Regions from separate parts of the Desulfovibrio sp. 86 genome, predicted to be linked through region 1. Evidence: predicted binding sites of a transcription regulator. Region 1 holds the regulator's gene; each other region holds the start of a gene.
What was found. Region 1 encodes sigma-54, which starts transcription at its own class of promoters, with help from an activator protein. Its sites were predicted from a motif close to CTGGCACGGNNNNTGCTT; they were not measured.

Region 1 (5,457 bases):
CACCGTCGGCGACATTGAAGGACTGCCCTTCCTTGAGGCCATACGTCAGCTGCGTTCCGATCTTGGCCGTGACAACTGCCTCAACATCCATCTTACCCTTGTGCCCTATCTGCGCTCCGCTGGCGAGCACAAGACCAAGCCTACCCAACACAGCGTAAAAGAGCTTCTTTCTATCGGCATTCAACCCGATATCATCCTTTGCCGCTGTGAGCAGAGCATCTCCGAAGAACTGCGCCGCAAGATCGCCCTCTTCTGTAACGTCGATCAGGACGCCGTGTTCTCCTCGGTGGATGTGAACAATATTTACGAAGTGCCCCTGAAGTTTTATGAGGAAGGCTTTGACCAGAAAGTGGCAATCATGCTGCGCCTACCAGCGCGCAACGCCCATCTTGAAGCCTGGAAAAAGCTCGTCAGCGACTGCGCCGACCCCAAGGGCACGGTTACCATCGCCATTGTGGGCAAGTACGTGGACCTGAAAGAAGCGTACAAAAGCCTGCATGAAGCCCTGATCCACGGCGGCGTGGCCAACCGTGTTCAGGTGAACCTGCGCTACGTGAATTCCGAAAACATCGACGCCAGCAATGTGGCGGAACATCTGAAAGGCTGCAACGGCATTCTGGTTCCCGGCGGTTTTGGCTACCGTGGCGTCGAAGGCAAGATTGTGGCCATCCGGTACGCACGTGAAAAAAAGGTGCCCTTCTTTGGCATCTGCCTTGGCATGCAGTGCGCCGTCATCGAATTTGCCCGCCATGTGGCGGAAATGGCTGACGCAAACTCCGAAGAATTCGATCACCGCTCCAAGCACAAGGTCATCTACCTCATGACCGAATGGTACGACTTCCGTACCAAGAATGTTGAAAAACGCGATGCGGGCAGCGACAAGGGCGGCACCATGCGCCTTGGAGCATACCCGTGCAAGGTTCTGCCCAACTCCCGCGCGTTTGAGGCGTACAAGAAAGAACTGGTTGAAGAACGCCACCGCCACCGCTATGAATTCAATAATGAATTCAAGGAAGCTCTGGCGGAAAAGGGCATGGTTTTCAGCGGCACCTCGCCTGACGGAAACCTTGTGGAGATCGTGGAACTGCCCGACCACCCCTGGTTTTTGGGCTGCCAGTTCCACCCCGAATTCAAATCCAGGCCCATGGACGCGCATCCGCTTTTCCGTGAATTTATCACGGCAGCCAAAAAGCACGCCAAGGTGTAAGGCTTGCACGATCACATCATCTTTTGATGACAGGAAGAAGGGAGGGCGACCTCCCTTCTTCCGTTTCAGGGCCAGAAGCCGTTCCTGAAGCCAACACCTTGAAAATAATGGTGCAAAGCTCGCGTCAGTACACGGGTCCCGTTGTTTTTGGTCGCGCAACCTCTGGCTATTGCATAATTTTTGCCACTATGGCACACTACTTGTAAATAAGATATTTTCTGCTGACCTTTCAAGACGGAACAGGCTCATGGCACTGGAACTTCGACAGCAACTAAAACTGACTCAGCAGCTCGTGATGACCCCGCAATTGCAGCAGGCCATCAAGCTGCTCCAGCTCTCACGCATGGAGCTTCTTGAGACTGTGCAGCAGGAAATGCTGGACAATCCTTTTCTTGAAGAATCCCAGGGCGATGACATTTCGACAGATCCTGGGGAAGACAGGCGGGAAAAAGCCGCCGAAGAGGTGTACGACCAAGACCTGGCCAAGGATGCCGACTGGGAGGATTATCTGGGAGAGTTCGCCAGCACTCCCCGCCTTGTACAGCCACGTGAGTACGAGGTTGCCGAAGATATTTCTCCCCTCGAAGCGCGCTATTCGGCCAAGCCCACCCTTGAAGGGCACCTGATGTGGCAATTGCGTCTTTCCTCACTCACCGAAGCGCAAAAAGACATAGGCGAAGTCATCATCGGCAACCTTTCTTCAGCGGGCTATCTGCATGCCAGCCTGGAAGAAATCGCGCAGATGACGGAATCGGAACCGGCAGACGTTCAGACAGTGCTTGAAAAGATACAACTGTTTGATCCCGTTGGCGTAGCCGCCCGCGATGCCCGTGAATGCCTGATCGTACAGATAAAAAGCCTGAAGTATGACCGCGACCCCATATTGCTTGAACTGGTGCGCTCGCACCTGGAGGACCTTGAGGCCAAGCGCTACAAGCCCCTGCTGCGCAAATTCAAGCTGGATATGGAGGAACTGAAAGAATATCTGGACATCATCCAGAGCCTTGATCCCCTGCCTGGGGCCAGTTTTGGCGGTGGCGAGCCGACCTATGTGAGCCCTGATGTTTTTGTGTACAAAATGGGTGATGAGTTCGTCATTCTGCTCAATGAGGACGGCTTGCCGCAGTTGCAGCTTTCCAACATGAGCCAGATGGACTTGAAGGGATCCTCGGATAAGGAAAAGGAATACTGTACAGAAAAAATGCGTTCGGCCAGCTGGCTCATCAAGAGCCTCTATCAGCGCCAGCGCACCCTGTACAAGGTGATGGAGAGCATTGTTCGTCACCAGCAGCCTTTTTTCGAGGATGGCGTGACGCGCCTGGCTCCGCTTATTCTCAAGGACATTGCTGACGACATCAGTATGCATGAATCCACGGTAAGCCGCATCACGACAAACAAGTATGTGGCGACGCCGCACGGAATTTTTGAACTGAAATTTTTCTTCAACAGCGGCCTGGAGCTTGATGACGGCAGCCAGGTCGGCTCCGAGAGCGTCAAGGCTCTCATCAAGAAATTCATTTCTGACGAAGATGCCAGGTCTCCCCTGAGCGATGAGCGCATCGGCGAGATGCTGAAAGAGCACCTCAAGGTCAACATTGCACGGCGCACTGTGGCCAAATACCGCACCGCTCTTGATATTCCGTCATCTTCAAGACGCAAGGAACATTTCTAATCCTGCCCCCGGCGCGGCAGACGCTGCGCTTCGCGTGAGGCGATACATATAAAAAAGATGGTTCATCAAATTTCCACCGTCGCTCAAAAGGCGGGTTCCACAGTTCTCCATGCCGGGAACTGACATCATAAGGAGGATTATATGAACATCTCTTTTGCCTTCAAAAACTTTGAAGCCTCCGACCATCTTAAAAAGTATGCCCGACGCCGCATGGAAAAGCTGGGGCGTTTTTTTGGCAAGTCTTCCGGTCTTGAGGTAAGCGTTGTGCTTACCGTTGACAAATTTCGCCACCGCTGCGAAGTGACAGTTGTCGGCGAAGGATTGCATATAAACGCAACGGAACAGACTTCAGATATGTACGCCGCCATCGACCTTGTGACAGACAAGGTCGAGGCGCAGATCAAGCGCCAGGTTTCACGGGTCAAGACGCAGCGCCGCAAGGCACGCTCCGACGATGTTGACGTCTTTACCTATAACCTCGACGCAGACGCTGAAGTGGCGCAACCGGTTGAAGGCACTGACCGCCTCGCCACCAAGCCGCTGCACCTTGACGAGGCGCTTATGCAGCTTGACTCCATTGGCAGTGAGTTTCTGGTGTTTTTCAACGCCGAAAACGGCCGCATCAACGTGGTGTACCGCACCCGCACGAGCAGCTACGCGCTGATTGACCCCGTCTTATAATTACGCCTGTTTCCGGCCGTCTGCTATCAGGCGGCCGGAAATATAGCAGGGGGAATCATGACTGCCACCACAAAGCAGCCACAAAAAACACCGGCTGCGCACCCCGCAGCCGAACTGCCGGTGGCCGTGTGCATTGTCACCGGCCTTTCCGGCGCGGGCAAAAGTACGGCCCTGAAAGTATTTGAGGATATGGGGCACTTTGTGGTGGACGGGTTGCCGGCAAGCCTGGCCCCCGAAATGGTAAGCATGATGTCTCGCCCTTCCATGAGCCATTTCAAGGGAATAGCCCTTGGCATGGACCTGCGCCAGAGCAACTTTCTGGATGAGATCAATGAAGCGCTGTCAGATCTCACCGCCCAGAACATTCGCCCCATGCTCCTGTTTCTGGAATGCAACGTGCAGGAACTGCTGCGGCGCTATGCCACCACGCGCCGCCCCCACCCTCTTGAACGCGAGGGCATGGGGCTTGAAACAGCGCTGCTTTCCGAGCGCAACAGCCTGCGCCCTTTACGGGAAATGGCTGACCTTGTTGTAGACACTTCCCGCTTCTCCATTCATGATCTGCGCCGGGCCATTCAAAAGCGCTGGAGCGACAGCAAAAGCAAGCTGCGGGCCATCAAGGTCAACATCATCTCCTTTGGCTTCAAATATGGCGTCCCGCGTGAGGCCGACTTCGTGTTTGACCTGCGCTTTCTCAGCAATCCATACTTTGTTGAAGAACTGCGCCCTCTGAGCGGCAAAGACAAGGCCGTGGCGCAATATGTTTTTGACAAGCCCAATGCACGCGAATTTCGGGCAAAACTTATGGACCTGCTGCTGTTCATGCTGCCGCTTATGGAAGCTGAAGGCCGCTACCGCGTCACCATTGCCGTTGGCTGCACCGGCGGCCGCCACCGCTCCGTGGCCATGGCCGAAGAAATCACGCAGGCCCTGAAGCAGGCAGACTACCCCACGACCCTGGAACACCGACATCTTGAACTTGGCTAGAAAAGCTGGCAGGCTCTGAGCCGAGAGGAATGCCATGACGGAAGAAAGCAAGAAGACACAGGTAGGGATTATTATTGTCTCGCATGCCGACTATGGTTCGGCCATGCTGCGCACGGCCGAATTCATCCTTGGCCCGCAAAGCGACTGTAGCTCCATCAGTGTGGACGTTGCCCATGAAGTTTCTGAAACGGTACGCCGCCTTACCGATGCCGCGCAACGGCTGGACAAGGGCGCGGGGGTCATTATTCTTACCGATATGTTTGGCGGCACGCCCACAAACCTCGCCCTCGCGCTGCTGGCCACCCACAAGGTGGAAGTGGTGACGGGCGCAAATCTGCCCATGCTGCTCAAGGTTTTTTCCTCGCGTGAAAAAAGCCTGGAAGAGCTGGCCCAGCTTGCCGGTGAGGCTGGCTCCAAAGGCATCGTTGTCGCAGGAAATATGCTGCGCAATAAAGCACGGGCCAAAAACGACGGCTAACATATGTGGTTTCGTGTGGATAATCGCCTGGTGCATGGCCAAGTCATTGAAGCGTGGTTGCCCTATACGGGCGCCAAGCATCTGATTGTCGCCAATGATGAACTGGCGGCAGACTCATTGCGTCAGCAGATAATCGAGCTCGCCGTGCCACAGCGCATCCTCACGCACTTCATCCCTGTACACGACCTGGCCATAACGCTGGACGCGTGTGGCGAAGACTGTTTTGTGCTCTTTGGCAATTGCCAGGACGCGCGTCGCGCGAGCAATGCGGGCATCATTATGGAAACTCTCAATATCGGCAACCTGCATTACGGCCCTGAAAAAATGCAAATCCTTCCTCATGTGGCGCTATCCGCCGAAGACAGGGAAGACCTGCGTTCCATCCAGCAGCATCTGGTGCTTCTTGATTTTCGCAGCGTCCCCACAGAAACC
Region 2 (5,457 bases), 3.1 Mb from region 1:
CGGTTGCGGCAAAAAAAGATCACGAAATATTCGAAAGAAACTGCGCATACTCATCCGCAGTTTCTAACGCAGAAGCCAAATGCCCGCAACGGCCAACTCCGGCTTGCCATGTGGCCTGATTTGGGTCAACTTTGGCTAAAGCTCATTACTGTCTGATTATAAAAGGTGATTCTAATGGAAAATATGCGCTTTATGAAAAGAGCCGTCGAGCTTTCCAAAGAAAGCATGCGGCTTGGCGGGGGACCTTTTGGCGCAGTCGTTGTGAAGGACGGAAAAATAATTGGCGAGGGCATGAACAGGGTTGTCCCCCTCAACGACCCTACCGCCCATGCCGAAGTTGTGGCCATACGCGAGGCCTGTCAAAAACTTGCAACCTTTGACCTCTCGGGCGCGGTGGTCTTTGCCAGCTGTGAACCTTGCCCCATGTGCCTCAGCGCCATCTGGTGGGCTCGCATAGAAAAAATATATTTTTGCAATACACGCGAAGATGCGGCAGCCGCGGGTTTTGATGATGCGGCCATTTACCAGGAGCTCTCAAGAGATCTGACAGAAAGAAAACTGCCCATCGAACAGCTGCATTGCGACGAAGCATGCAACACATTCGCCACATGGCTCTCCGATGCTGGCAAAACGGCGTACTGATTTCGCTGACATTATCAGATTAGCTTTCAACCCTTCACAGTACAATATGTCATGAGGCGAAAACCGCATTTTCCGTTGCCCACGCTGCATTTGCGTGAGCGGTAGAGCATGTTCATTTTCATAGACAACATGCTCTAAAACCTGATTCTCCGCAGCAGGCCAACGCGCTTTCCTGCCAGCCGCCGCCCACACGGAGCAACCGGACCAGTGCTCTTTTGGGCACAACCAGTCTTGACAGCCGCCTATTTTAGAACTATGAAATGGAGATTCAAAGCCTGACGGTGCGACCTCATCGATATTTGTGGATTACGGCATCGCACCAATTGGTAGGTATAAAACTATCTTGTCGGTATCGCTCAAATTTCTTTTAACGCCGGTGATTTTTGGCGCTTTCTCTGCACAGCAAGAAAGCGCCGTTTTTTATGGTGGAGCACATACATGCAAGTAGCTGAATTAATTAACACCATTGAAGAAGTTGCGCCTTTGAAGGCAGCAGCCCCGTGGGACATTTCCGGGCTTCAGGTGGCAAGCTTGCGGCATGAGGTCAACAGCATCGCGGTCTGCCTTGACCCGACGCCGCACTCCGTCAGGCAATGCCTTGATCTTGGAGCGCAGTTCATCCTGAGCCATCACCCCTTGACGCTCAAGCCCTCGCTGCCGGCAAAACTTGACGCATACCATGACGTGTTGCGCCTGCTTTTGCGCGCGGATGTTCCCCTGTACGCGGCCCACACCTCGCTGGACGTCAACCCCAGAGGGCCTGCGGGCTGGTTGGCCACAGACTTGCGGCTTGACAACCTGACTGTGCTTGAACCGGTAGCCCCTGCCGACGCGGACGGGCATATGCTGGGATACGGCCTTGCGGGCGACCTGCCGCAGCCCCAGACTGTCGAGCACATCATTCGCGCGCTTGAAAGCATTCTTGATCTTTCCACGGCGACCCTGAGCGGGCCGCCCCCAGGAAAAATAGACCGGCTGGCATACTGCACCGGTTCCGGTTCATCACTGCTGGCTGCGGCCCATGAGGCCGGGGCCCAGTTGTTCATTACTGGTGATGTAAAATACCACACTGCGCTGGACGCTGAAATCCCGCTTCTGGATGTGGGTCACCACAGCCTTGAAGAAGAAATGATGCGCCGTATGTGCCACGTGCTCCAACAACGTGCTCACGGTGTCGCAGTGCACTTTGTGCCTTCTGCATCCCCGTTTCGCACCGTTGCCCTGTCATGAATCCTCAGGAGGATCTAATAAATGAATAATGCCGTTTACTTTGAACAGATAAAGCAGCTTGTTGAGCTGCAGAAAGTTGATGACGCCATTCACACAGTACGGCAGGAAATGGAGCGTGCCCCCAGCGAACTGGATTCGCTTGAACAGCGTTTCAGCGCCAGCGAAACGCAACGCAACTATATAGTGGACAAGCTGACCCACCTTCAGGATCAGCAAAAGCGCCTGTCGCTTGAAATCGATGATGACAGCGCCCGCATCAAGAAAAGCAAGAACAAGCTTATGCAGGTGGAAAATACGCGCGAATACCATGCCATGATGCGTGAAATGGACAGCATGGAAAAAGTGAACCGCTCCCGTGAAGAAGAAAAAATGACTCTCATGGAAGAACTGCAGTTCCAGAAAGACGCGCTGGCCGAAATTGATCTCACCCATATGGGCATAAAGGCCGAACTTGAAGTTAAGCGTGACGGCCTTGAAGAAAAGCTGCAAAAAGGCAATGCCGCGCTTACCGAGCTCAATGCCAAACGCGCCGAGGTCAGCAAAGCCATTCCCCAGCCCGTCTTCATGCGCTACGAATTCATCCGTGAACGCCTGGAACATCCCGTCATTGTGGCTGTTAAAGAAGGCATCTGCTCTGGCTGTCACATTGCCGTTCCGCCGCAGTCTTTCATCGAACTGCAGCGCGGCCAGCAGATTTTGAGTTGCCCCAACTGCCAGCGCCTCATTTTCTGGTGCGAGCACTTCAGCGTGGCTGATGCGCCGCAATGCGCCCCCAAGCCGCAGACGCTGACTGACTAAAACTTTTGGCTCATGAGCCAAGACCGGATCGCTCCCATAAAGATGATGCGATCCGGTCTTGCGGCGTGCTTTGCCGCCCATGCAGCCACAGATTGCGGGAGTCGGACAGACCGTCGCCGCGGGTGAAAACCCGGGGAGGAAAGTCCGGGCTCCACAGGGCAGGACGCTGGGTAACACCCAGGAGGGGCGACCCTCGGACAGCGCCACAGAAAGCAAACCGCCCGACCTTGGTCGGGTAAGGGTGAAACGGTGGTGTAAGAGACCACCAGATGCCGCGGTGACGCGGCATGCTCGGCATACCCCGTTCGGAGCAAGACCAAATAGGGAAGGCGGCTGGCCCGGCCACAGCCTTCCGGGTAGGTTGCTTGAGGGTGCGGGCAACCGTACTCCTAGAGGAATGACGGTCACACACGGGCAACCGTTGTGACAGAACCCGGCTTACAGTCCGACTCCCGCATACTGTCAGCCAAAGGCTCAATCATGCCTGAAAGTTCCATCCCCCTCCCAGGGCAGATCAAGCCCTGGGCCATACTTCTGGCGGCCGGGCAGGGCAGCCGCCTTGCCGCCGCCGCTGACGGCCGCGCCAAGCAGTTTCTGCATTGGCGGGGCGCGCCCCTGTACTGGCACTCCGCTAGGGCCATGAGCCGCAGCGCGGTAGTGGCGGGCATTGTTTTTGTTTTTCCCCAAAACGGACATGCAGAACACGAAGAGCGCCTGCGCGAGCTTCATGCGGCCGAAGACCTGGGCATTCCCTGGCTCACGGCTGTCGGTGGCGAAATGCGTCAGGATTCCGTACGGAACGCCCTGTCCGTGTTGCCCGCAGACGTCCGTCATGTGCTTATCCACGACGCGGCGCGCCCTTTCCTGACACCCGCTCTGGTGCGTCGCGTGTGCGAAGCTTTGCAGCGCGGCGCGTGCGGGGTCATTCCGGCCCTGCCCGTGACGGACACCATCAAGACCGTTGCTGACGGCCTTGTCACAGGAACCTTGCCGCGTCAGGCCCTTATGGCTGTTCAGACGCCGCAGGGTTTTTCTTCCGACCTTTTGCGCCAGGCGCATGCCCATGCCAGGGAAACGGGACTGAGCGTCACTGATGACGCCTCCCTGCTGGAAGCCCTTGGGCACAGCGTTCATGTGGTTGAAGGCGAGGCTGCCAACGTGAAAATTACCAATCCCGATGATCTGGCCCTTTTGCAGGAGGCCCCTGCCCTGCCACGTCCCTGTACCGGCATGGGCTATGATGTGCATCGTTACGGCCCTGGTCGGCCCATGAGGCTGGGGGGAATTCTCATTCCCGCAGGCCCCGAGGTTGTGGCCCACTCTGACGGCGATGTCCTCCTCCATGCCCTTACCGATGCCGTGCTCGGCTGCGCGGGCCTGGGCGATATCGGCCAGCACTTTCCCGACAAAGACCCCCGGTTTGACAATATTTCTTCGGCGCTTCTGCTGGATCAGGCTCTGGACATGGCGCGGCAGGCAGGCGTGCGCCTGTGCCACGCTGATATGACAGTTGTTGCCCAGACGCCACGCCTTGCCCCCTACCGCGAAGAGATCAGAAAAAATATCGCTCGCCTGCTGGCTCTGCCGCCCGCCTGCGTCAATCTTAAAGCCAGCACCGAGGAGGGACTGGGCTTTACGGGCCGCGCCGAGGGCATCAAGGCATACGCCGCTGTTACCGCGTGGGCACAAGACTGCCCCGCTCTTGTGCCGCCTTCTCCATTGCAACGCGACATCTGATTCCATAAGGATCGCCATGAACACAGAACTGTACCGTCCCTGGTTTGCCCACTATGACGCCTTTGTCCCCCGCATTACCGAGCCGTGGGACAAGCCTCTGTACGCCATGTTGGACGAAGCTGCGGACAAGTATCCCAACCGCCCGGCGATCATTTTTCATAACACGCGCATTTCCTACAAAAAGCTGCACGAATCTGCCGAACTTTTCGCAGGGGCGCTCAAGCGCCTTGGCGTAAAGACCGGCCAGCGCGTCGCCCTCATGATGCCCAACATGCCGCAGACGGTCATCGCCTTTTGGGGCATTATCAAGGCCGGGGCAGTGGTGGTCATGACCAATCCATTGTATATGGAAAAAGAGATCATGGCCAATATGCAGGATTCCGGGGCGGAACATATTGTCATGCTCGACATGCTCTGGCCGCGCGTTTCCGCCCTGCGTGACCGCCTGCCCCTGCGCAATTTTATCATAACCGGCGCGGCTGACGCCCTGTCTTTTCCCCTGAACTGGCTGTATCGCCTTAAAAAGGGCCGCAGCAAAAAAGCCCCCATCCCCTACGACGGCAAAAACGTTTTTGAGTGGAAAAAAATCTTCAAGGGTGCGGAGCGCTATTCCGCCCCCATCGCCGACCCCATGCATGACCCGATCATGCTCCAGTACACGGGAGGCACCACGGGCCTGCCCAAGGGCGTTACCCTTACGCATTCCAACCTGGGCACCAACTGCCGACAGGTGCTGGACATCATCAACGTCAAGGCAGAAGACCACCACACCTTCATATCGCTTCTACCTTTTTTTCATGTGTATGGTCTTACGACCGGGCTTATCATCCCCATTGCCCTGGCTGCCACCACTCTGCCGCTGCCCCGGTACGTGCCGCAGGACGTGCTGCGCCTCATCGCCAAGCACAAACCCACCATTTTCCCCGGCGCACCTTCGGTGTACATTTCTCTTTTACAGCAGAAAAATCTGGCGCAGTTCAACCTGCACAGCATCAAGATATGCGTGTCCGGCTCGGCTCCGCTGCCAAGAGAAATCTTCCGCCAGTTTCA
Region 3 (5,457 bases), 2.8 Mb from region 1:
TGATTTTCAGCATGGTCTTCAATACGGCTGTAGCCTATGTGGTCGCCCTGGTGGCCTACCAGGTGGGCCGTTCCGTCTGGGGGGGATAATAGGGGATAATATGTTGCCTGCCTGCCGCGCCAGGGCCGTTTGAGCCTTTTGCACGGCATGGGCCCCGGGGCGTAACCCGCTCCGCCCGAAGGCAAATGCCCTCGTAACAGAGTGTCAGTCTTTCCATATATGCCCGTGCCGCGCCTTGACAAAAGGCTTGCGGCACGGGCATTGTTTTTGGGTTATCGGTACCTGTATAACAGGCTTTCGGTTTTGGAATTTTGGGCAGAGTACCCTTGGGGTAGACATCCTCAAGGGCTGAAGCGGTTTTATCTTTAAAAAATTCTATTTTCGTTAGAATCAAAGCCATGTTACGGTGTGCTGCACTTTCGTGCAGTAGTAGAGCATGTGACCTTTTTCAAAGGTAAAATGCCCAAACGACCAGGCTGCGTTTGCGGCTTTGGCGGCTTGTCTGTCCATGCGGCGATGGGCATAACGTGCACGTATTCAAGACGCGCACCGGGGGTTGTATGCTGATCCGGATTTTTTGTCTCTGTCTGACCATCTGCCTTGCCTTGGCAAGCCTTCCGGCCCTTGCCTGGGACGCCAGGGTTGTCCGTGTGGAGGATGGCAACACCATTTCCGTCAGCAAGACCGGCAAAAGCGATGACGCCGAGGTGGTGCTGCGGTTTTATGGCATAGAGGCCCCGACCCTGAACCAGCCCTTCGGGGCGGAAGCTCGTCAACGCCTTGCCGAGATCATGCCGCGAGGCACAAGGGTAACGGTGGAACCCGTGGGCGAGAGCGAGTCGGGCACCATAAGCGCGCTTATTCAGGTTGGGGGCGCATCTGTTAACTATCAGCTGGTGATGGAAGGGCTGGCCTGGATTGACAGACAAAATTGCAGGGCTATCTTTTGCCGCCGCTGGATGATACAGGAACACCAGGCTGTTGTAGAGAAGCGGGGCGTGTGGGGCCTGAAAATAGGCACTCCGCCCTGGCAGTGGGGCAGATAAAACAACCGGAGCAGATATGAATGTCACGGGTTCGCAGGAATTGCGGGAATTTCTTGATGGCTGGAAAATCGACCCCCAGAATGCCAAGGCGGCTTTTACAGCCTATATGGACTTTCTGGCCGCGCACAGCGGCATGAGTTTTACCTTCAAGGCCAGACCCGGCGTGAGCTACTCGTTGCGCGCCCGGCACGCCGCCCAGACCAAACGTGAACTCTTTGTGCTGCTTGACGTGGTGGACGATGAGCCGGATAATCGCTGGCTGTCTGTCTGCTTTTACAACAACATGGTCACGGACGCTGAAGACAAGGGCGACTTTGTGCCCGATGGCCTGATGGACGAGGATGCCCGCTGCTTCAACCTTGAAAAAGACGACGCCCACATGCGTGACTACATTATGGCCCGTCTGGCCGAAGCAGCACGCAACGCCGATAAAAACGTGGAGTAACATGCTCGCTGTACATGCCGCGCCCTGCGTGGCCATAGATTTTGAAACCTCCGGGTACGCGGCCCACAGCGCCTGTGCTGTGGGCCTTGCCCGTATTGAGGACGGGAGCGTTGTGGACCGGCTTTACAGCCTCATACGCCCGCCGTCTTCCCGGGTCATGTTTACGGAAATCCACGGGCTCACCTGGCCCATGCTCAAAGACGCGCCCACCTTCGCCGAAGTCTGGCCTCAAATGAAAGCCTTCATGGACGGGGCCGACGCGTTGCTGGCGCACAACGCCTCTTTTGACAGGCGCGTGTTGCAGGCCTGCTGCCGCGAGGCCGGGGCCGAAACTCCCAGATACCATTTTTTGTGTACGCTCAAGGGCGCGCGGCGCAGCCTGCCCCTGCCTTCCAAGAAGCTCAACCATGTCTGCGAGCATTTCGGCATTGCCCTTGACCACCACAACGCCGAATCTGACGCTGCGGCCTGCGCAGAGGTCTATCTGCGTTTGCGGGCTATGGGCGTCACCGACGGCCAGATGCGCCTGTAAGATGCGCCTGTAGACAATGCCGCCGCAGAACCTCGCAACGCATTGACCCAAGTTCCGCTGCCCCGAAGTGCCCGCCAGGGTATGCCGGGACCTGAAAACCTCTGGCCCGTCCTCGTCAACAAAATGGCGATGTCCGGGCCAGAGGTTTTTATTTTTTTGTAATTTTTCAAATAATACTCTGTTTTTATTAATATAAATAAAAATGGAACAGGTTTTGCTTGCGCCTTGTCAGCAATCCATAAGGACTGCGGGAGGCATCATGAAAAGTTTGTTCAGCAGTCAGGTCGGCCTGGTCGGCACGGTCATGAACATGCAGCTTCAAAGGCAGAATGTCATTGCCGGCAACTTGTCCAACATTGACACCCCCAACTACAAGCCGCGTGAACTGAGCTTTGAAAAAGAGCTTCAGACCGCTCTCGGGCAGAATATGGAAGGGCAGATGAGCCGTACCAGCGAGGAGCACATTCCCTCGACCTTTGATCCTGCATCCTTCAGGCCCGAGTGGTCGGAGGCTTTCAAGCCCAGACTTATTCACGGTGAAGACCGCGTGAACCTTGATAAGGAAATGGCCAAGCACGCCAAGAACCAGTTACAGTTTACGGCCCTGGCCCAAGTTCTGACAAAAACGTTTGAAGGCGTGAATAACGTCATACAGGACGGCAAGCAGGCCTAGAGCGATTTCTCTAGCGATGCTGTCGCCATCCGTAAGGCTTCTTCGTCGCCTAACGGCTGCCGCTTGAAATTGCTCTAGCGGATGCGGGAGCAGACGCCCGCAGCGGAGGCGTAAGCGCAGTTTATCTGCGCGGTTAAACGCCGGAGCGAGCGTCTAGTAAGCATTGAGAATAGATATTCTCAATGCGAAAATGCTCTAAGAAGCGCCGTCCGGTTGACGGGCAGAGCTTCCTCGGTTCGTCGTGCAGCAAACGCAGGGCAGGGTTGGGCGGTCTTCAGGGATTTTTGAGCATCAGGAGGACGTCATGGATTTCATGACAGCATTTGACATAAGCGCATCGGGCCTTGCGGCCGACCGTACGCGCATCAATACCATTTCAATGAACCTGGCCAATGCCAAGACCACGCGCACGCCCCTGGGCGGTCCTTACCGCAGGCGTACCGTTGTGCAGCAGACGGCTGATGTGGACGATCCCTTTTCCGTCCACATGCAGTCGGCCCTCGACCGCTCGGTCAAGGGGGTGCGCGTCATGGCCGTGACGATGGACAACCGCCCCTTCAAGCGCGTGTATGAGCCGGGCAACCCCGACGCCAATGCCGAGGGGTACGTGATGTACCCCGACATCAACGTGGTGGAGGAAATGGCCAACCTCATGACGGCCCAGCGCAATTATGAAGCCAACGTCACCACAGTGGACGCCGTCAAGGGCATGTACGTCAAGGCTCTTGAAATCGGGAAATAACACCGGGCATCCGTTTTTACGGGCATACGGAACCAGCGAGTAGCGTCAGGAGAACATCATGAGCATTCAGGCAACGGGCATGCGCGCCTATAGCGAAGCCATACAGCATTTCAGCAAGGTTTCAAGCAGCTTGCAGCAAGGGTCGGCGGTCGGCGGGCAGACGCTTTTTTCCCGCACTCTGGATCAGAGCCTTGCCCGCAGCCAGGTGGATACCGGTGAAAACTTTGGCGCACAGGTGGACAAGATGCAGTTCCCCGGCAAGGCTTCAACGCCGGTGATGCCCGAAAACAGCTTTACGGGAACGCTCAAAGACTCGCTCAACAAGGTCAGTCAGTTGCAGAACGTGAAGGATAAAGCCATCGACGACTTCGCTTCCGGCCGTACGCAAAACGTGCAGGAACTCATGATCACCATGCAGAAGTCCAGTCTTGCCATGAAGCTGACCACCGCTGTGCGCGGCAAGGTTCTGGAAGCGTATAAAGAAATTTCAAAGATGCAGTTCTAGACAGTGTAGCCACGAGCGCCTTTTCAGGCATCTCTGCGTCGAACTTCGCCTTTTATTCCGGTCGAGTACCAACAGAGTACACTCCCTGCATAAAAGGCTCGTTCTCCTTGATATGACTGAAAATTCATCTCGTGACGACACTGTCTGGGGAAACGCTGATTCATTCCGCTTGGCGGTGTTGCTTCACTTTTTTTGAACCAGTCGAGGTCGGAAGAGTCCACTCCTGCTTCAAAAAAAGATCGCGCCTTGCCAAACGAAATACCCGCGCGTTTCCAGGAGGCTCTTTACTCAGTGCTTCTCTAGATAAAGTACGCCGGGGGATTCCCTTTTACGGTCTGACTGCCTGACAGTTCATATCTGGCCTGCGCAACTCTCTGACCAGCAGAATTCTCTCACCTGCACAACTCGCGCTCCTGAACGACCTTTCCTCATGTGGCCCTGCCGCTGGGGAAAGGTTTTTTTATGGCTTCACAAATTTGAGCGCCAGGCGGCAGGCCAGGCAGCCAGATGTTACCTGTCAAAAGCGCATGCTTATATAGTGGCATAGCTCTTGCTATGGCTAGTAAAGCCCGGCCCTGGTGTCGGAAAACCAGCGCTCAAGCGCACAGGAGCGGAACATGCCTGCATTCATTCAACAATTCGTCAACGCCCTTGCGGCTATATGGGCCAAGATGAGCCCACTGCAACGCATTGCTTCCGTTGGCGGGGCTGTCGGGCTGCTGGCTGCGGTCATTGGTATGTCCATCTGGCTGACCCGCCCAGAATACAAGGTTCTTTATTCCAACCTTGGCCCGGAAGACGCCAGCGTGGTCATCAAGACCCTGCAGGGCGACAAGGTGGCCTACCGCATCACCGACAACGGCGCCACCATCATGGTGCCGCAGGAAGTGGTTTACGACCAGCGCATCAAGATAGCTGGCGAAGGCGGCCTGGTGGGGCAGGGCATAGGTTTTGAAATTTTTGACAAGGTCAAGGTCGGGCAGACCGACTTTGTGCAGAAGATCAACTACTCACGTGCGCTCCAGGGGGAACTGGCCCGCACCATCAGCCAGTTTCCTGGTGTTGAAAGCGCCCGCGTGCACCTGGTCATCCCGCGCCGCAGCCTTTTTATCGAAGAGCGCCAGTCTCCTTCGGCCTCGGTGGTTCTCAAGCTTAGCCGGGCCAACCTCAAGATCGACCAGAAAGAAATCAACGCCATTCTCAACATGATGCTCATGTCCGTTGAAGGGCTGGACAGAGCCCATGTTTCCATCACCGACACCAGCGGCAAGGTTCTTTACCAGCCGGAAGAAGACAGCCTGGCGGGCATCACCACCACCCAGATGGAATACCGCCAGACCGTGCAGCGCAACCTTGAACGCCGCATTGAAGAAATGCTGCAGCCCCTTTTCGGCTCTGGCCGCGTCATCGCCAAGGTCAATGCCGATATGGATTTCAGCCAGAAGACCATACGCCGCGAACTTTTTGATCCTGAAAAAACAGCGGTTCGCAGCGAATACCGTCAGGAAGAAAGC

Region 2: ispD (2-C-methyl-D-erythritol 4-phosphate cytidylyltransferase) is a predicted target of sigma-54. The motif match lies at 3,004-3,021, and genes of this name have one in related genera.
Region 3: flgB (flagellar basal body rod protein FlgB) is a predicted target of sigma-54. The motif match lies at 2,226-2,243, and genes of this name have one in related genera.

What each region holds. Positions count from the first base shown of each region.
Region 1 is NZ_LR738849.1:178,746-184,202, forward strand. It holds gene DESU86_RS00705 (CTP synthase) at 1-1,207, shown strand, start outside; gene rpoN (RNA polymerase factor sigma-54) at 1,455-2,879, shown strand; gene hpf (ribosome hibernation-promoting factor, HPF/YfiA family) at 3,021-3,560, shown strand; gene rapZ (RNase adapter RapZ) at 3,618-4,547, shown strand; gene DESU86_RS00725 (PTS sugar transporter subunit IIA) at 4,582-5,025, shown strand; gene DESU86_RS00730 (PTS sugar transporter subunit IIB) at 5,029-5,457, shown strand, end outside.
Region 2 is NZ_LR738849.1:3,277,965-3,283,421, reverse strand. It holds gene DESU86_RS13495 (nucleoside deaminase) at 175-642, shown strand; gene DESU86_RS13490 (Nif3-like dinuclear metal center hexameric protein) at 1,081-1,872, shown strand; gene DESU86_RS13485 (zinc ribbon domain-containing protein) at 1,894-2,670, shown strand; RNA gene rnpB (RNase P RNA component class A) at 2,768-3,127, shown strand; gene ispD (2-C-methyl-D-erythritol 4-phosphate cytidylyltransferase) at 3,184-4,407, shown strand; gene DESU86_RS13470 (long-chain-fatty-acid--CoA ligase) at 4,424-5,457, shown strand, end outside.
Region 3 is NZ_LR738849.1:2,969,180-2,974,636, forward strand. It holds gene feoB (ferrous iron transport protein B) at 1-89, shown strand, start outside; gene DESU86_RS12190 (thermonuclease family protein) at 561-1,046, shown strand; gene DESU86_RS12195 (hypothetical protein) at 1,063-1,491, shown strand; gene DESU86_RS12200 (3'-5' exonuclease) at 1,493-2,023, shown strand; gene flgB (flagellar basal body rod protein FlgB) at 2,283-2,696, shown strand; gene flgC (flagellar basal body rod protein FlgC) at 3,001-3,438, shown strand; gene fliE (flagellar hook-basal body complex protein FliE) at 3,497-3,943, shown strand; gene fliF (flagellar basal-body MS-ring/collar protein FliF) at 4,561-5,457, shown strand, end outside.